2 regions of the Absiella sp. AM09-50 genome follow, and region 2 is predicted to be linked to the other one. Evidence: a T-box and tRNA genes for the amino acid it is inferred to sense, from the RefSeq annotation. Region 2 holds a T-box; the other holds one or more tRNA genes.
What was found. A T-box is a leader RNA that pairs with one kind of tRNA and senses whether it is charged. The one in region 2 lies ahead of tyrS (tyrosine--tRNA ligase), so its partner is inferred to be a tRNA-Tyr.
Positions count from the first base shown of each region.

Region 1 (10,485 bases), on a different contig from region 2:
TATCCGAGTGGGAATAGTAACAATTTAGCTTTATATCTAAAAATCGTCGTTTAATATGACGATTTTTTTTATTCTATTGTTGTACAAATCACCTTTTAAATAAAAAATAATCTATGAAGCAACAGAAAAATTTTATATATGCAACTTCATTAGATTATGAAATCATGTCAGAAATATGTAATTCTACTCATAGTAGGTGTGATTTTTTAGCATATAAATTATAATGATTGAAAGGAGGGATATTATGGATCAAGAAAAAATTGGAAAGTTTATTGCAAAGTGTAGAAAAGAGCAAGGCTTAACGCAAGCACAATTAGCCGAAATGCTAGGTATTACGTATAAAGCGGTAAGCAAGTGGGAGAGTGGAAAAGGACTGCCTGATCCATCAAGGATGATTGATTTATGTAATATACTAAAAATCACTGTTAACGACTTATTGAGTGGTGAAAAAATAGAAGAAAAAAACTATGTAAATAAAGTGGATGATAATTTAATTGAGTTACAAAAACAAAAACAAGCAATGAACATGGCAGTAAGGATATGCTATTTATTATAGCAATCATATTATTCATTTGTAATTTCCTTAATGTGATACTATATGGTATTGAAGAAGCAACAAAAAAACCAGAATTCTTCATCATGGTATCAATCGCACTTATTTGGCTTTTTGTATACACATATATAATAAACAAGGTAGATAGTAAAAGAAATATGGGATATGTTATTGCTATATTTGTCATTGGTGTGATTGTTGTTTTATTGGTTCCTCTGTTTTTTACGATATTATTATAAGCTGAAGGAGGATATTAGAAATGAAGATAAAAAAATTATGGAGTTTCCTTTTGATTATCGCAATAAGTTTTTATTTAGTTCCCCTTATGATAAAAGATACTGGAATTGGCATGTTAGTCTTGTTAGTGGTTTTACCCATCATAAGTTTTATATGTTCCATGATTTATGGAATGGGAAATACATTTCATCCATTATTTTCTCTATGTGTAGTATTACTATATATTCCCACAGTCTTTTTATATTATAATAGTAGTGCGATGATTTATGCTTTGATATATGGGTTATTAAGTTTAACTGGGCTTTATATTGGCACATTGGTTTCAAGAAAGTATGGTAAAACTGATGATGGAAAAAGAGAAGATTATAGAAAAAAGAGTGAAGGTATTTTGTAAAATAGAAATGAATCAGCAAGTTATGTTTGAGAAACAATACCTTGATAAATGTTTATAAAGGTATAAATGCTTTAAATTTGAAAGATACTAAATCGAGCTTACATGGTTTTTAAGCGGGGATTAGATTTCTTTGAAACAAAAAAACGAAATTTTCAGAAAATTTTTCTATACGTCAAAACTGAATAGTGGTAAAATATACCTGTTCAAAACGAACGAGGAGGTTTGTTATGATTAAAATAGGTATCGTAGGTTATGGAAACTTGGGACGAGGCGTAGAATGCGCTGTTTCAAAAAGCAATGATATGGAACTTGTCGGTGTGTTCTCCAGAAGAAATCCTGAAACGGTAAAGACACACACAAATGTCCCAGTTTATGAAATGAAAAAAGTATATGACATGAAAGATCAAATTGATGTATTAGTGTTATGTGGAGGTAGTGCAAATGATCTGCCAAAACAAACTGCTGAACTAGCAGAACACTTCAACGTCATTGACAGTTTTGATACACATGCGAAAATTCCAGAACACTTTGAAGATGTTAACAAAGCAAGTGTGAATGGAAAACATATCAGCATTATTTCTGTAGGATGGGATCCAGGTTTATTCTCATTAAATCGATTATATGGTCAGGCAATTTTACCAAATGGCAATGATTATACATTCTGGGGAAAAGGCGTTAGCCAGGGACACTCTGATGCTATTCGCCGTATTGAAGGTGTAAAAGATGCTAGACAATATACAATTCCTGTGGAAGTTTCATTAGAAAGTGTACGTAATGGTGAAAATCCAGATTTAACAACCAGACAAAAACATACACGTGAATGCTTTGTTGTGGCAGAAGAAGGCGCTGATTTAGAAAGAATTGAAAATGAAATCAAAACAATGCCTAATTATTTTTCAGATTATGATACAACGGTTCACTTTATCAGTGAAGAAGAATTGATGAGAGATCATAAAGGCATTCCACATGGTGGTATTGTATTCAGAACTGGTACAACAGGTTTTGATAATGAAAATAAACACGTCATGGAATATAAATTAACATTAGATTCCAACCCTGAATTCACATCCAGTGTGTTGGTCGCATTCGCTAGAGCGGCATATCGTCTAGCATCAGAAGGACAATATGGTTGTAAAACTATTTTTGATATTGCTCCAGCTTACCTGCATCCAGCAACAGGAGAAGAATTACGAAAAAATTTATTATAACAAGAAAAGGCGAAATGCCTTTTTCTTTTTAAAAGACACAATGCATTGCAATTTCATAGAATTTCCATATAATTAAATGCAGAAGAAAGAAGGAATGATCACATGAAACGCATAGTCACAGGGATATTGGCCCATGTTGATGCTGGAAAAACAACACTGAGTGAAAGCATGCTGTATTTATCTGGCAATATACGAAAACCGGGAAGAGTGGATCATGGTGATGCATTTCTCGATTATAATGAATTAGAGAAAAGTCGTGGAATCACGATATATCTAAAACAAGCGATCATGAATTGGAAAGATTGTGAATTTACACTGGTAGATACCCCGGGTCATGTTGACTTCTCTACAGAGATGGAACGTACGCTGCCAATATTAGATTATGCAATTCTGCTAATCAATGGAATGGATGGCGTACAGGCACATACACAGACTATTTGGAAACTGTTACAGCATTACCACATCCCTGCTTTCATATTCGTTAATAAGATGGATGCTGCCTATGCAGATGTACAAACACTAATGGATAATATCAAAGAAAAACTTAGCGGAAATTGTGTGGATTTTACACATAAAAATGAGGAATTTTATGAAAATATCGCATTATGCGAAGAATCACTTTTAGAAAATTACATGGAAACAGGAGATATTTCCACAGAAAACATCGCAGAATCCATATCAAAAAGGTTCATCTTCCCCTGCTTTTTTGGCTCTGCATTAAAAATGGAGGGCATAGAAGAACTGTTGGAAGGAATGCGTACATATACAATGGAGAAACAATATCCGCAAGAATTCGGCGCTAAAATCTATAAAATCAGCCATGATGAGCAGGGAAATCAATTGACGCATATGAAGATCACCGGTGGTATATTAAAGTCTAAAACAAAATTAAAAGAAGATGAAAAAGTCGATCAGATTCGTTTGTATTCGGGAAATAAATATGAAATGCTCCAAGAGATTGAAGCAGGAAGAATATGTGCCATCAAAGGATTAAAAAGCTTTTTACCGGGGGATGGCATTGGCATAGAAGAACATTTTCAACAGCCGGTATTAATGTCCTATATGAATTATCGCATAGTGCCACCAGTTGGTTATGATCAACATCTATTATTGAAACAGATGAATCAACTGGCTAAGGAAGATCCCCAGCTGCATGTTACATATACAAAACAAACGGATGAAATCCGTGTTGCATTGATGGGCGAAATCCAGATTGACGTATTAAGAAAACAGATATCAGATCGATATGGTGTAGAAGTAGCCTTTGATAAAGGCAGTGTGATCTATAAAGAAACGATTACAGAACCGATAGAAGGTGTAGGTCACTTTGAACCACTTCGACATTATGCAGAAGTACATGTATTGCTGGAACCTTTACCAAGAGGCAGCGGTCTGCAATTTGCTACAGACTGTCCACAAGATCAATTATCTGGACAATTTCAACGATTGATACTGACACATTTAGAAGAAATAGAACATCCGGGTGTACTGGGTGGCTTTCCTATCACAGATATTAAAATAACCCTGATTGGAGGAAAATCCCATAACAAACATACGGAAGGCGGTGATTTCCGTCAGGCGACCTATCGTGCAGTACGTCAAGGATTGAAAAAAACAACCTCTATTCTATTAGAACCATACTACGAATTTCAACTGGATATTCCAAATGAGTATATTAGTAAAGCGATTTTTGATATCGAAACCATGCATGGTACATTTGAAATCAAAGACGCAACAGATACAAACAGTATAATATGTGGAAAAGCACCAGTTTCCATGATGCAGGACTATCAACAAAAAGTGACAGCATATACCAAGGGAAAAGGCAAGTTGATATGTAGTTTAAAAGACTATGAGCCTTGTGAGAACCAGGAAGAAATATTAGCTCAGATTGGATATGATAGTGAAACAGATTTAGAACATCCAACCGGATCTATTTTCTGTTCGCAAGGTGCTGGATATTATGTACCATGGAATGAAGTGAAAAAACATATGCATGTAAAATACTGCTGGAAACCAGAAGAACCCAAAGCGATAATACAAAAACAAAAAAATTATCAGCCAGGAATAGATATGGATACAGAACTAGAAAAAATATTTGTGCAAACATATGGAACCAGCAAAAAAAGATATACACCAGCAATGGAAAAGAAAGAAATTATAACAGAACCTAAAATATCAATTATAAAAAAACCACAATGTATTCTTGTGGATGGATATAATGTGATACATGCCTGGCCTGAATTAGAAGAATTAGCAATGCAGAATTTGGATGCAGCACGAACAAAACTAATCAATGCCATGTGTAACTATCAAGGATACAAAAACTGCCTGTTGATTCTTGTTTTTGATGCCTATAAAGTACAAGAAGGTGTTGGATCAATGAACCAATATCATAATATCTATGTTGTTTATACACGGAAAGCACAGACAGCGGATATGTATATTGAACGAGCTACACATAAAATGGCGAATGAATATCAGGTTAGTGTAGTCACATCAGATGCTATGGAACAATTGATTGTGATAGGTCAGGGTGCTGGAAGAATGTCATCAAGAGAATTAAAATTAGAATTAGAACGTATTGAAAAACTTGAGATGAGCAGTTATGAACATACACAGAAAAAATATCGTACATATCTGTTAGAAGATGTAAAAAAATATATGGATGAAGAAAGCAGTGAGGATTAGTTATACATTACATAACAAACCTTGCTGTTTTTTTGTGAAAAAGGCATTATGAGGTGATTAAGCTATGATATGTGTTAAAATAAAAGAAAGAGGTGATATTATTATGCGTATGAGTTGGGATAAAATAATGAGTGAAAAAAGAATTCCAGATAAAGAAAAAAACGAAGCTAACCGCTTCCGCAGTGAAATAGAAAGTGATTATCATAGAATTATAAGAAGTGCTTCCTTTCGTCGTTTACAAGATAAAACACAAGTATTTCCCCTTGACCAAAGCGATTTTGTAAGAACCAGACTGACACATTCACTAGAAGTGTCATCTTTGGCGAAATTGATGGGGAAGCAGGTATGTCAGAAAATTTCAGAAATGAATCTTGAAAGTGAAGAAGAATTACCAGACGTACAAAAAGCTATGGAGATTTTGAATTGTGCAGGATTATTACATGATATCGGAAATCCGCCATTTGGACATTTTGGGGAAACTGCAATACGAAACTGGTTTAAAAAAAATCTGAATATCAAACAATTTCATGGCAAGCCATTAACAGATGTTTTGGATGAACAACAGATATTAGATTTATATAATTTTGAAGGCAATGCGCAGGCATTACGAATAATCACAAAGCTACACAGACTGATAGGACCAAATGGGTTACACTTGACATCTTCGGTAATGGATACAATCATTAAATATCCAGTAAATTCTATTGAAAAAACGCAGGCAGAAAATAATGCAAACAGAACGCTGCTACAAAAGAAAATTGGATACTTCCAAAGTGAAGAAAATCTGTTTCAAAAAATCAAAGAAAATACAGGAACAGGAATAAGCAGAAATCCATTATGTTTTATATTAGAAGCAGCAGATGATTTAGCTTATACATTTGCAGATTTAGAAGATGGATATAATAAAGGAATGTATTCATATGATGATTTATTACAGGTTATACAATCAGCTGAGGATTCATATGGTGCAGAATTATTGATGAAACTTCTAAAAGATGCGAAAGAATTAGAAGATAGTGATGATGATCCATATAAAGCTGCGGTATTTGGATGGCTGACAAAAAAACAATTATTTTGTGTATCTCAGATTACTATGGCATTTATTGAACATTATGAAGAAATCATGACAGGACAATTTACACAAGAATTAATCACAACAGGAAGTCAGGGCGCACTGATTAATAATCTGAAAAAATTCGCATTTGAGCGAATATATAATCATTCTTCCATTCTTCGTATAGAATTGATGGGGAATGAAGTGATTACTTTTTTATTAGATCGTTTTGTGGATGCTTTAATTTCATATGATAGTACTGAAGATATTAGTGAGATACAAATGAAATATATCCAGCTAATGTCTAAAAATTATTTGGATAACTACCATGAAGAATGCAAAAGTGGATTAAGTGATAATCAAAAATTATATCGCAGACTTTTATTGGCTACAGATTTTGTGTGTGGAATGACAGACAGCTATGCAAAACAGTTATATAGAGAATTAAATGGAATGGGATGAATGTGATGATTCATCTCTTTTTATGATAAAGCAAATTAAAAAAATTATATCGTTATAAGAGATTCAGATAATAGATGAATTTATATTAGGATGATATGTATTTTATAAGAAATTATGTTATGATAATACATGAGGTGTATTTAAGGATGAAATTATTGTTGATTGTAGCAAATGATGAATTTATTGATGAAATAACATCTGCGCTGATTCAGGGTGGCTTTACTGCAACAGAAGTTGCAAGCACAGGTGAATTTGTTAGATATGGTGAAACTATTTTATTGCTTGGAGTTGAAGAAAATCAAGTTGAACAAGTGATTGATAAATTGCGTAATGCAAGCCGCCATCATAATAAAGATAAAAATTTACCGTTTTTTGGCAAGGTTTTAATCTATCAAATTGCGTTAGATGAGTATGCAAAGATTATTGGAATGGGTGCCAGTTAGTTTTGTAAATCGTCTAAAGGCCTTTTATTAAGGGAGATTTAAGGCTTAAGAAAAAAATAAATAAAAAAATTAAAAAAAAGAAAAAAAGTTGTTGACAGATATAAATGTAGATGGTATTATATTAGGGCACTGAGGCAAGGAAGTGCTAAGAAATAAAGAGTTGGAGGTTTAGCTCAGTTGGGAGAGCGTCTGCCTTACAAGCAGAGGGTCAGCGGTTCAAGTCCGTTAACCTCCACCATGAATTTGCCGACTTAGCTCAATTGGTAGAGCAACTGACTTGTAATCAGTAGGTTGGGGGTTCAATTCCTCTAGTCGGCACCATCTTAATAAAAAAATGCTGGGGAGGTAGCGAAGAGGCTAAACGCGGCTGACTGTAACTCAGTTCCTTATGGTTCGGCGGTTCGAATCCGTCCCTCCCCACCATACTTCTTGGGGTATAGCCAAGCGGTAAGGCACCAGACTTTGACTCTGGCATTCCACTGGTTCGAGTCCAGTTACCCCAGCCAATCAATAAACAATAAATGACCCGTTAGCTCAGTTGGTAGAGCATCTGACTTTTAATCAGAGGGTCGGGCGTTCGAATCGCCCACGGGTCACCATTTATTGCGGATGTAGTTCAATGGTAGAACTTCAGCCTTCCAAGCTGACTACGTGAGTTCGATTCTCATCATCCGCTCCATCTATGAAACGTACACCAATCGCAAGGTTGGTGTTTTTTTGGCTGAAGTCTGCTATTGGACGGTTCCTGTGGGGGATTTGGTTATATAGATTGATTGGCTGGGGACGAACCTGGAATGCGATCGCTTGGCCTACGAACATTTAAGGTGCATTTTTATTAATATGACATGGTGGGGACAATGTTTTCCGCTGACCATTACGATAATTGCACTTTTTTAACTAGTCATAGGTTGTTTTTGCTATTTTAAAAATTTTTTAGGATTTTCACACCTTTTTTACGTATATATATAATGTAGGGAGTGTGATAATATGTATCTAATGATAAAACTCTCATTAATTGTTAACAATGAGATAGAAAAAGACCTTTTAGATTATGAGAAAAATTTTAAATCAGAAGTAGGAAGAATTCACGACATCTTTTTGAAAGAGCATAAGACATACGAATATCGCTATAAGGATATTAGCAATCGGATATCTTACAACTCTAAGCATCTGGTTTTGGCAGAAGCAAAAAATTGGTTTAATGAGAAAGAAGAAACACCATTTCGATTTTGCTATTCCAGTTATTGGAGTAATTCCTCATATTGGATTAAAGAAAATTTGATTTTAGAGTTAGGGCTGTCGGATAGAAAACGTAAGTTGTATGTTCCTTTTTATCAAAATGAGCAACAATTAAAACGATTGAAGATGGGAAAACCAATGAATCTCCAAATTGTACATAGCCATCAGAAATGGTACGCTGTCATTTATTTGCAATTACAAGAAAGACGAATATATTCGAAAAAACAGATGGGAATTGATATCGGAATCAAGGTACCTGCTGTTGTTGCAACGAGTGAGGGTAAAGTTCGCTTTTTTGGTAATGGTCGTGAAATACGTTATCGTCAAAGACAATTACGTGGTCACATCAAAAAGCTGCAAAAAATGAAACAATATAAGAAACTAATCGCTTTTAAGCATAAATTAAGCCATGTATTAACAAATTATGATCATCAAATATCAAGACAAATTGTAGATTTTGCTGTTAAAGAAAATATTGGTGTTATAAAAATGGAAAAATTAACAAGAATCAATCGAAGGTTCAATGTTCGTAAATGTGAAAATATATATTTATGGTCATATCGACGTTTACAGGAATTTATTGAATATAAAGCTGAGCTGGAAGGAATAGAAGTACGTTATATAAATCCATATATGACTTCACAAAAATGTCCGAAATGTGGTAAAATCAACCATGCAGATGATCGTGATTATCATTGCTCCTGTGGTTATCATGCCCATCGTGATGTTGTAGGAGCACTTAATATTCTACAAACACTATAATCACAGAAATGTGATTAGCCCATAATATCCTTGTATACAGTTATGGGACGGGAGAAGGCACTCCACATGCGAAATGCACGAAACCTGCCATAGAGTTCGAACCTTAAAAGAGCGTGTTGAAATTTTGGTTTCAGCATGCTTTTATTTTGAGTATTTACAAGTATTTGACGCTAAATTTACAGTATTTGGTGCTGGATTATAATGCAAATTTATATTTCTAATGATATAATGAATGAGTAGTTTATAAGGAGGAATTTTTATGTCAACACCACATAATGCAGCACAACCTGGAGATATTGCCAAAACAGTTTTAATGCCTGGAGATCCTTTGCGTGCGAAATATATCGCAGAAACTTATTTAGAAAATCCAGTCAAGTTTAATACAGTCAGAAATATGTTTGGCTATACAGGAACATATAAAGGACATAAGGTATCTGTAATGGGCTCTGGTATGGGAATGCCTAGTATTGGTATCTATTCTTATGAGTTATATAAATTTTATGATGTTGAAAACATTATACGTATCGGCAGTGCTGGTGCTTATACGGATACTTTAGAATTATACGATTTGGTTTTAGCAGAAAGTGCTTGGAGTGAATCTACATTTGCTTTGGCTCAGGCTGGTAAATCTGGTGATATTCAATATCCTAGTGATTCTTTAAATGACGTATTAGAAAACGCAGCACAAAAATTAAACAAGCATTTAACAAAAGCACGTATCCATTCAAGTGATGTATTTTATCACGAAGATAATGTTGATGATCATAATGATTTTTATCAGAAACATGGATGTGTATGTGTTGAAATGGAAAGCTTTGCTTTATTCCACAATGCGTCGATTCTAGGCAAAAAGGCGGCTTGTTTATTGACGATTTCTGATTCTTTGGTTACACATGCAGGGGCGAGTGCTGAAGAACGTCAAACTTCTTTCAATAATATGATGGAAGTTGCATTGGAAGCCACGATTCAATTATAATCAAAATTGTATTCCTTAATCGTTTAAGGAATACTTTTTTTATCTAGTCACTATTACAAAAAGCATAAAGGCATATGATTTGACTTCTTATATATTATTTCCTATAATGTGAATATCCCACCACCGGTGGGGGGAGGTAATCTATGACGCCAGAAAGAAAAAAAGCATTACAGAATTTAAAAACAGCAAAAGGTCAGCTGGAAGGTATCATTAAAATGATTGAAGATGATCGTTATTGTATTGATATCTCAAATCAGATTTTCGCTTCCACTGCCTTGTTGAAAAAAGCAAATATGCATATACTAAGCGGGCATTTACAAAGTTGTGTAAAAAACGCAATGAACGAACAAGACAGTGATGAAAAATTAAAAGAGATAGAGGATATTATATCTATACTATTGAAATAAGGAGGTTATTATGCGAAAAACATATCATGTGGACGGCATGAGCTGTGCGTCCTGTGCAG
Region 1 is NZ_QVFI01000007.1:28,409-38,893, reverse strand. Features, by position in the region: gene DW114_RS08140 (helix-turn-helix domain-containing protein) at 245-556, shown strand; gene DW114_RS08130 (hypothetical protein) at 813-1,184, shown strand; gene DW114_RS08125 (diaminopimelate dehydrogenase) at 1,412-2,392, shown strand; gene DW114_RS08120 (translation factor GTPase family protein) at 2,495-5,083, shown strand; gene DW114_RS08115 (deoxyguanosinetriphosphate triphosphohydrolase) at 5,148-6,599, shown strand; gene DW114_RS08110 (cyclic-di-AMP receptor) at 6,746-7,042, shown strand; tRNA gene DW114_RS08105 (tRNA-Val) at 7,205-7,280, shown strand; tRNA gene DW114_RS08100 (tRNA-Thr) at 7,288-7,363, shown strand; tRNA gene DW114_RS08095 (tRNA-Tyr) at 7,382-7,465, shown strand; tRNA gene DW114_RS08090 (tRNA-Gln) at 7,473-7,548, shown strand; tRNA gene DW114_RS08085 (tRNA-Lys) at 7,566-7,641, shown strand; tRNA gene DW114_RS08080 (tRNA-Gly) at 7,648-7,721, shown strand; gene DW114_RS08075 (RNA-guided endonuclease InsQ/TnpB family protein) at 8,030-9,043, shown strand; gene deoD (purine-nucleoside phosphorylase) at 9,303-10,019, shown strand; gene DW114_RS08065 (metal-sensing transcriptional repressor) at 10,163-10,426, shown strand; gene DW114_RS08060 (heavy metal translocating P-type ATPase) at 10,437-10,485, shown strand, end outside.
Region 1: it has a tRNA-Tyr gene. The T-box ahead of tyrS (tyrosine--tRNA ligase) is inferred to sense a tRNA for this amino acid. The anticodon was not compared.

Region 2 (10,485 bases):
CTGGCAAGAAAATTATCGCATTGTTTAAACCTGATCGCTATTCACGTATCTATTATTTTATGGATCGTTTTGCGAAAGAACTGGATGCAGCAGATGAAGTTTATCTTTGCCACTTCCCGGAAAATGCTGCAAAAGAGGAAGGTATTGATATCACGATTGATGATCTTGCTAAGCTTAGCAGCAAAGCAAAAGTCATCAAAGAAGATGAAGAAGCAGCTAAGATGCTGGCATCACGTGGACCTGCTGTTTACTTGTTTATGAGCAGCAAGGATATTTATAAGTTAAAAAATGTTGTAAAAAGTTTTCAATAATGTTGAAAATGGTTACAGATTGTTGTAATATATTGAGAGAGGTGTTCCTATGGAATTAGATCAGTTACTGAATTTGTTAAGTGTTGTGGCAGGAAAATGTCTGCCAATCTTAGGTTTTATCGTATTGGTGTTTCTTATCATATTTGTAAGACACCTGATCATTCTTTTAAAATCTGCGAATGAGGCAGTTATCAGTATGACGAAAACGCTGGATACAGCAAATAAGGAACTGGAAACCCTCGAAAAACCATTAAACACGTTAAATGAGCTAAGCGATACCATCGATACTGTACATGAAGCCAGCAAAACAGCTGTGCGCAGTGCATTGGTGGCGATTATCGAAAATCTTGGCGCCATTAAAGAGTGGGCTTTGCAAAAAAGTAAAAAAGAAGATACAACAACCGCTGTCAGAAGCGATATGGAAGGAGAAGAATGATGGAAAACGACTGCGAAAAAGAAGTAGATTCTATGGAAAAAGAAGCAAAATATACCATTATTCAAATGGAAGATGATGTAGATGGTGATCAAAGCTTTCTGGATGATACCAAAAAGGAAGTGAGTCGTTTATATCAGGACTTTCGTGATTGGCTTTCTGAGAATGTTGATAGTGAAGAGATTAGTGCAAGGTTGAAAAAATTAAAAGAAGACACTGCGGATGTGCTTGAAAAAGGCAAGACAAAAACAGAAGCGTTTGTGAAACGTGAGGATGTACAAAATGCCAAAGAAAAAGTCGTATCTGCTGGTGAGAAAGTAATGGATGGTGTTAGTGATGGGCTTCATACGATCATGGAGAATGAGCATGTATCGAAAGCAATGGACTCTATCAGTGACACGATTACAAGTGTAAAAAATGACGAACGTGTAAAACGAAATGTCAACAAGTTGAAAAAAGGCACATTAAAAGCGGCAACACATGCATTTAATGGCTTAAAAAAGGTGCTGGACACCGATGATAGTGACGAATAAGGTCAGAAGGGATAACTGTTATGAAAAGAATTACAATTTATGATGTCGCAAAAGAAGCAGATGTATCATTGGCAACGGTATCTCGTGTTATTAACGGAAGTGAAGTAGTACGTGAGGATACACGAGTAAAGGTACAGGAGGCAATTGAAAAATTAGGTTATAAGCCAAATGCAATTGCACAGGGTCTGGCATTACAGAAGACTACAACCATTGCATTGATCGTTCCAGAAGCCAGCTATTTTTATACTGGACAAATCATCAATGGTTTAATTGATGTAGCAAAAATTTATAAATATAACATTATGCTACATACAACAACAGAAGGTATTAGTGAAATGAATGATATCATTGAAAATATCATTAAATCACGTGTGGATGGCGTTGTGATCTTCAATGATAAACTGAATAAAGATGAATTGAAACAGCTGACAAACTATCAGATTCCAATCGTTGTTATTGGCAATAAGATGTCTGATGATACAGTAGGTTCTGTTTATGTTGATTATGCAAAACTGGTATATGATTATGCAATGAAATGCATCAAAGCAGGAAAGACAGATCTTGCACTTGTAGAAGACCGTAAGAATCCAGCGATGATCAAACAATTAAAAGATGGTCTGGAAAGAGCGTTTGCTGATTCTGGTATGAAGTTTGAAAATTATATTGCAATTCCAAAAGAATACCGTTCTTCTTATTTATTCCTGAAAGAATATATGAGTGGAAATATTCACCATGATGTTATCATCACATATCGTGATTCACAGGCAATGGCTGTATTAAATACAGCAAAAGAAGCTGGTTTGAGTATTCCTGATGATATGGAATTAGTTTGTATCTTAGATAGTAAATATAATGCAATGGCACGTCCTCAGATTTCAGGATTCAAGATTCCTGATTATGACTTAGGTGCTGTCGCCATGCGTTTGTTGACAAAGATGCTGACAGAAGAAAACGAAGTTATGGATAAAGAAATTGAATTAAGCTATATCTTTACACCTCGTAAATCTACAAAATAAGATTGACAAACGAAATAAAATACATATACTTAAATACAAAGGCTATGAAAAGAAAAGAGCACAGTGAAATGTTATAGAGAGTGCATGGCTGGTGAGAATGCATACAGAAAACTGTGAAATACACCTTGGAGCTGCTTTATGCAAAGTAAAGCCGTATTCTCACGTTAAGAGATGAAAGTGCGCTTGTAAAAGCGAACTAAGGTGGTACCACGTAGTTATTGCGTCCTTGGATCAAGGACGTTTTTTTATGGAAGAAAGGAAATTATGAACATGGAAATGAAATTATTTGATGAATTGAAATGGAGAGGACTGATCAATGATGTGACAAGTCCTGATCTGGAAGAAAAATTAAACGCCGGAGGAATGACATTCTATATAGGTACAGACCCTACAGGGGATTCTTTACATATTGGACATTACTCATCTTTATTATGCGCTAAACGTTTAGCTGCTCATGGACATCACCCATTGATGCTGGTAGGTGGCGCTACAGGATTTATTGGTGATCCAAAGGCAACTGGGGAACGTAATATGTTAACGAAAGAAGTATTACAACACAACTATGATTGTCTAAGTGCACAGATCAAAGAACTGTTTGGCTTTGAAATGGTAAATAATCTGGACTGGACAAAAGATTTAAGTGTAATTGATTTTTTGCGTGATATTGGAAAATACTTCAATATCAATTACATGATCAATAAAGAAACAGTAAAGAGAAGACTGGAAAGTGGTATCAGCTATACTGAATTCTCTTATATGATTCTTCAGGCAATGGATTTCTTACACCTTTATGAAGCAAAAGGATGTACTTTACAGTTAGGTGGACAGGATCAGTGGGGAAACATTACCAGTGGTTTGGAATTGATTCGTAAAAAACATGGTGCAGATGTAGAATGCTATGGTATGACAATGCCTTTGATCACAAAAGCAGATGGTACAAAATTTGGAAAGAGTGAAACAGGTACTGTATGGCTGGATAAATCAAAAACAAGTTCTTATGAAATGTATCAGTTTCTGGTAAATTCTGAAGATGCCAAAGTAATTGATTACTTAAAGAAACTGACATTCTTAGGCAAAGAAGAAATTGATGCATTAGAAGATAGTCTAAATAAAGAACCACATAAACGTGAAGCACAAAAAGCACTTGCCAGAGAAGTTGTCACATACTTACATGGAGAAGATGAATATCAGAAAGCATTAAAAATCACGAATGCATTATTCAGAGGCAATATCAAAGATTTAGAAGCAAATGAAATCAAAGATGCGTTACATGGTATGGAAGCAAAATCTATAGATGACAACATGCCTTTGCCAGACGCACTGGTTGCGGCAGGTATTGCCAGCAGTAAACGTGAAGCCAGAGAATGGATCAATCAGGGATCTATCCAGATCAATGGCGAAAAGATTCAGGATGTTGCATTTGTGGTAAGCAGTGCAAATGCGATCAGTGAAAATCATACCTTGATCAAAAAAGGAAAACGTAATTATTTTGTAATTGAACAGTAGGAATCGAAAGATTCCTGCTTTTTAATTAGGGACCATTTTCTATTTTTTACATATGATATAACGAGGAGAGATAGTTATGATAACTGCTGTTGTTTGCAGTGACGATAGAATGCGTTACGTATGTAAAAGTCTGCATATGGAAATGGAAATCATCGCAATTGATGAGGATAGTGACTTTTTAACATTGCCCCGTCTGGATGCGATTATTTTACCAGTAAAAGGAATTGATGATGAAGGATATATGAAGCTGTATGATTCTTTGGTTCATGTACCTTCCATGTTTTGGCAGATTCAAAAAGATATGATTATATTTTCAGGAATGGAAACTTCTTATATCTCAGCACTACCTATGAAAAAATACTATTATATGAAGGATACGACTGTGATTGATGAAAACGCCATATTGACGGCAGAGGGTATCCTGCATCTTTTGATTACATCGCTTGCGAAAAGTTTATATGATATCCAGATTGATATCATCGGTTATGGACATTGCGGGAAAGCGATTTATCGTATGTTAAAAAGTCTGGATGTAAAGGTGCGTGTGATTCGCAGGGATTGTATAGAAGATGATACATTTATGACCACAAAGCATTGGAAACAATGTGGAGATGTCATTATCAACACATCCATTGAGAAACTTATGGATGCAGACTTGATGCGTTCATGGAAAAATGCACCTTTGATCATTGATATCGCTACACCAGATGTTGTGGATAAGCAATGTGCAAAGGAACTAGGTATTCCATATCAAAAAGAAGGAAATCTGCCAGGAAGGTTCTGTGCAGAAAGTGCTGGGAAAATCATTGCCGATTATGTCAGGGGGAAATTGATAAAATGAAAAATCAGCATATTTTATTTGGAATTTGCGGCTCATTCTGTAATCATGCCGCAGTTTTAAAAGAATTCGAAAAATTATGCGAAGAAAACGATGTACAGGCAGTTGTCAGTGAGAATGTATTTACCTGTAATACCCGTTTCTTTCAACATGAAGATTTTATTTCACGTCTGGAAAAGGCAAGTCATAAGCCAGTCATTCATACAATAGTAGAGGCGGAAAAGGTTGGACCATCCAATGCTTATGATATCATGATCATTGCGCCAATGAGTGCGACAGTTGCCGCAAAGATGGTGCTTGGAATATATGATCATCCGGTAACACTTGCGGCAAAGGCAATGCTTAGAAATAATCGCAATATTGTATTTGGCATAGCCAGCAACGATGGCTTAAGCATCAGCGCAAAAAATATCTTTACACTGATCAATTTGAAACATTTCTTTGTGATTCCATTTGCTCAGGATGCACCATTTGAAAAAGAAAGAAGTATCGTCAGTAAGTGGAATCTGTTAGAAAAAACTGCTGACATGGCTTTAGAAGACCGCCAGATCCAACCAATACTTTACGGGGGTGATTAGATGCAGAAAGTAATGGTCGCTTTGATTACACCATTTACGAAAGAAAATGAAGTGGATTATGATGCATTGACAAAAATCGTCAAACGATTGATGAGAGAAGGATGTGATGGTTTTATTGTCTGTGGAACAACAGCCGAAACACCAACTTTAAGAGAGGCAGAACGCTATGCAGTCTTACAGCATGTTTTATCGATTGTACAGGGGAATTGTGAAGTGTGGTTTGGCTGTGGCAGAAACTGTACACGTGATACAATTCGTTTGATTCGCAAAGCACAAAAGTATGCGATTGACGGTGTTCTTGTGGTAACACCTTACTACAACAAGCCTTCCCAGCGAGGACTATATGAACATTATCATGCAATTGCTTCTGCGATTGATTCCAATATCATGTTGTATAATGTTCCAGGCCGCTGTGGTGTAGAGTTACAATATGATACGATTCGTAAGCTTGTCTATGAACATAAAAATATCGTAGGACTGAAACAGGCAAGTCATGACTTAGATACGGTCGTGAAATTAAAAAAAGAATTCCCATTATTCAGAATCTACAGCGGAGAGGATGGCTATTTTGATGAAGGCTTTGATATTGGCATGGATGGATTAATATCCGTTATGGGACATTTCAATATGGAGAAGCTGCAGCGTTTTATTAAGGAAGGCAGAAAAGACAATCGATTATGCAAAGAGTTATACAAAGAAGCTTCTTTGACCTTTTGTGACGCATCCCCAGCACCGGTGAAATATTTATTATCACGTAAAAAAGAATGTGAAAATATATTGCGTTTACCCATGTGTGCAATCAATCGGGAAAAAGAACTATTGTTATCTTCTTATTTCGACAACGAAGAAGAATAAAACATGATATCCTGTTGCTGGTGATCATATGAAACAGGTAAAGGTGTTTGATGAGGAGCATGAAGATGATTTAAGTGATAGTATCAATGCATTTTTGATGGAACAGGAAGACATTCAGCTTATTGATATCCGCTTCTCTGTGGCGGTCTGTGATTGCGATGATGGACAAATTTATTGTTTTAGCGCTTTACTGCTATATGAGGCATAATCCCATGAATCGCTCACATACTAAGCTTGTTGGAGGTGTGATCAGATGCAGAAAAAAACAGAAATCTTATGCAACGTACATTCCTGTGTTTATCAGAAGGATAACCATTGTGAAGCTGAAACTATCAGCGTTTGCTGTGACAATTGTGTAGAACCAAATCACTGTCATGAAACTGAATGTAACTCATTTCGTTGTAAATGCGGTAAATAAGCGGCCAATTGGCCGTTTTATTTTTGTCACATATTCCAGTTTCATTGTTTAATTTTTAGATATTTGATATAATGTAAGGCAGAGGTGATGTTATGCGTAAAGTTTTTCCATTGATCCTGTGTATGCTGCTGCTTTTAAGTGGCTGTAATAAACGCAGTAAACAGGAAGAAGAAAGTATGAAAAACTATGAAACATTTATCAATGCCGTAATCAATAACAAAGGAATTGAAACCAAAAGTATTCCTTTTGACTATAGATTGGTTCAGCAAAAGCTGGATGATGGTTCTTATGAATATGAAGTACAGATTGACAATCCCCGTGTTGCCATGTATGATATTCAGGCGATTGCGGTCAATCAGGCAAATGATTCTAATACAAATGTTTATCCCTGTATCGGAATTCTGGGAAAAGATATTTCAGAAAGCTTTAATTTGATTCCATATCAGTCTAATCCAAATCTAGATTATTGGAAGGGAATTGGCTTAAATGGAATTTCTAAAGATAAACAATTTACACTAAATGTAATGGTATCATGGAAAGATAGTACCAGAGCAAATAAATACAGTGTATTCTTCAATTGCAGTTATGCTGAAAAAAGCGAAAATGAAGGATAAGTAGAAAGGTTTTGAAGACATGAATAAACAAAAAAATTCCAATAAGAAGCAATCCATGATTGCTGGGGCACTGATATCATCTGCCGGTATCTTTGTTGCAAAATTCATTGGTTTATTTTACGCCGTACCCTTTAATACATTGCTTGGAAATGAAGCCAATGTGGCAATGTATGGGGTTGCCTACAATATTTACAGTTACCTGCTGAATATATTTACAGCGGGTTTTCCCTTTGCAGTGGCAACATTAATTGCAAAGTATACAAGTAAGGGAGATTATCGTACATCTTTATTGGTAAGAAAATTAGCAACCCTTGTCATGATCTGCTTTGGCGCATTTGCCATGCTGTTAGTCATTGTATTTTCTTCACCACTTGCCAAGCTAGTGTTACCGGCATCAGATATCGGTGTATCACAGGCATCGGGAATATTAGAACCTGCGGTTCAAATCGTATCTACATCGGCAGACTTATCCACGATGCGTCTGGTATTGATTTTGATCAGCTTTGCGTTATTCTTTGTGCCAGTATTAAGTGCTACTCGTGGTTTTTATCAGGGCTTAAAAGAAATGGAAGTATATGCATTATCCCAAGTGCTTGAACAGATTGCACGTGTCGCATTCCTTTTGATTTTAAGTGCTGTTGCGATTTATATGTTTAACTATGGACATGTATGGAGTGTCTATTTTGGTGTGTTATCCACCAGCGTTGCCGCAATCCTTGCCTTTATGCATTTAAAACTGTATGATCGAAAAATCATGCCACAGATGCGTAAAAAAGCGAAGGCCCAGGAGGATCAGGGTGTTACGGATAAAAAAGCAATCATGCAGGAATTAATCATGATCGCTATGCCATATCTTTTCTCCGCAGTTCTTGGATATAGTGATACCATTGTGAATACAGTTTTTCTAAAAAGCGGACTAGAAGCACATGGCAATACCAGTGAAGAAATCGTTTTAATCACAGGCTGTATCAATTACGGAGTCTTAAAACTGATGTCCATTCCAATGATACTGGCACCAGGATTTTCTAGTGCCATCATTCCACATATCACATCAGCACTTGCCCGTCAGGATTATAAACAGATTCGTAAAAATATTCGTGATTGTTTTGATATCGTTTTATATATTGGGGTACCAATCAGTTTTTGTTTATTCCTGTACGCAAAACCATTATATGATATCTTGTTTCCACCTGCCAATCCGGCAGATTTAGATACGTGTGCACAGATACTGAAGTGGTTCTCTATTGAAGCATTGATCTCCACAATCAACCCGGTTGTGACTGCATTGATGATGGCGGTTGGTCAGCGTCGTTTATGTATTCGTTTCCAGGTGGTTATGGTTGCGGTAAAATTTGCCTTGTCTTATCCGATGTTAAAGGTCTTTGGATACTCTGGTCTTGTATTATCTACTATGGTTGCCATGGGTGGTTATATGATTGCGGGAATGTATTCACTGGCTAGTCAGTATCATGTGAATTGGAAATATACGTTCCATAAGCTGTTGATCATCATTTTAGGTTGTGCGGGCATGTTCTTGATGGCATGGTTGTGTGAATTAATTGGATTAAAAGGCTATGGCAGGGGAAGATTAATGGGTGTTGTGCAAATGGGTATATCCGGTATTTTCGCAATGGCTGTTTATCTGGCACTTACAGGTATTTTCCAATTGCCACAAACATTGTTTCATTTTAATATATCCAAGCTAATTTCAAGAAGAAGAGGTTAATATGCGATTAGATAAATTCCTATCCCACGCTGGCGCCGGGACTCGTAAAGAAGTAAAACAAATGATACGCAAAGGCTTTGTCACAATTAATGGAGAAGTCTGTAAGAAAGATGATTGTCATATCGATGAGCTTCAGGATGTGATCTGTTTAGATGGGGAAGAAGTTTCCTATCAAAAATATTATTATATCATGTTAAATAAACCACAGGATGTTGTATCCAGTACCAAAGATGGCATGCATGAAACAGTATTAGATATCATTGATATCCATTTGCCAAAAGATATGTTTCCGGTAGGACGATTAGATATTGACACCACAGGATTGCTGTTGATCTGCAATGATGGTGCACTCTCTCATGAATTGTTATCTCCTAAAAAACATGTGGAGAAAGAATATGAAGTGATCATCGATCACCCTTTATCTGCACAGGATATTGAAACGTTAGAAAATGGCACGATTCTTTTAGATGATGAACCAATCAAAAAAGCACATGTACAGGTTATAGAGCAATGCAAGATTCATCTGATTATTTCTGAAGGGAAATATCATCAGGTAAAACGCATGCTGCATGCGGTGAATAATGAGGTATTACAGTTAAAACGTGTGCGTATGGGCAGCCTTGTGTTAGATGAAGCATTACAAGAGGGAGAATGGCGTTTTTTAAGTGATGAAGAAATCGCTGAATTATATGCATGATCACCTGCATTGTCGCCATGGATGAACAAGCCCATATCGGCTTTCAAGGACATATGCCATGGCATATACCTGAAGAATTATATCTGTTTCAACAATTAACACTTCATCATACAATATTGATGGGTAGAAAAACATGGGAATCCATAGGACGTCCTCTGCCTGAAAGAAAAATGCTTATTGCCTCTAGAACAAAACATGAGTATCCTTATGAACAGGTTCAAATTGTGAAAGATGTTACCGCTATTCTTCAGTACTATCAACACAGTAAAGAAGAATTGATGGTATGTGGAGGAAGAGAAATCTATCAGCTTTCCTTGCCATATGCGCATCGTATCTATATATCCATCATCAAAGGCATTTATCCATCAGATACAAGCTTTCCTTCTTATGATGAATCAGACTTTATCTGTATGGAGCGTATCGAATATGCATCATTTACATGGTATTATTTTCAAAGAAAGAAGGATGTTTCATGCGATTTGTAGATATCATTGAAAAAAAGAAAGAAAATCATCCTTTATCAAAAGGAGAGATTCATGAATTTATCACGTCCTATGTGCAGGATAAAATACCAGATTACCAGGTATCTGCATTATTGATGGCAATCTGTTTTAATGGCATGAACGAACAGGAAACAGCATGGCTGACAGAAGAAATGCTGTATAGCGGGGAAGTCATGGATCTATCAGATATTGCCGGCATCAAATGTGATAAACATTCTACCGGCGGGGTCGGGGACAAGACGAGTTTAGCCCTTGCGCCAATGGTGGCGGCTTGTGGTGTTAAGATTGCGAAAATGAGTGGCAGAGGTCTTGGACACACAGGTGGAACACTTGATAAAGTAGAAAGTATCAAAGGCTTTCAAATCAATATGGATATGGAAAGCTTTAAACATCAAATCGATTCCATTGGATTGGCAATTGTTGGTCAAAGCGGGAATCTTGTGCCGGCTGATAAAAA
Region 2 is NZ_QVFI01000010.1:79,474-89,958, reverse strand. Features, by position in the region: gene murC (UDP-N-acetylmuramate--L-alanine ligase) at 1-311, shown strand, start outside; gene DW114_RS10480 (histidine kinase) at 361-747, shown strand; gene DW114_RS10475 (hypothetical protein) at 747-1,277, shown strand; gene DW114_RS10470 (LacI family DNA-binding transcriptional regulator) at 1,298-2,293, shown strand; T-box leader at 2,329-2,524, shown strand; gene tyrS (tyrosine--tRNA ligase) at 2,570-3,799, shown strand; gene DW114_RS10460 (hypothetical protein) at 3,876-4,640, shown strand; gene DW114_RS10455 (dipicolinate synthase subunit B) at 4,637-5,215, shown strand; gene dapA (4-hydroxy-tetrahydrodipicolinate synthase) at 5,216-6,070, shown strand; gene DW114_RS10445 (sporulation protein Cse60) at 6,099-6,278, shown strand; gene DW114_RS10440 (DUF1540 domain-containing protein) at 6,324-6,488, shown strand; gene DW114_RS10435 (hypothetical protein) at 6,581-7,102, shown strand; gene DW114_RS10430 (oligosaccharide flippase family protein) at 7,122-8,828, shown strand; gene DW114_RS10425 (pseudouridine synthase) at 8,830-9,525, shown strand; gene DW114_RS10420 (dihydrofolate reductase) at 9,522-10,010, shown strand; gene DW114_RS10415 (pyrimidine-nucleoside phosphorylase) at 9,998-10,485, shown strand, end outside.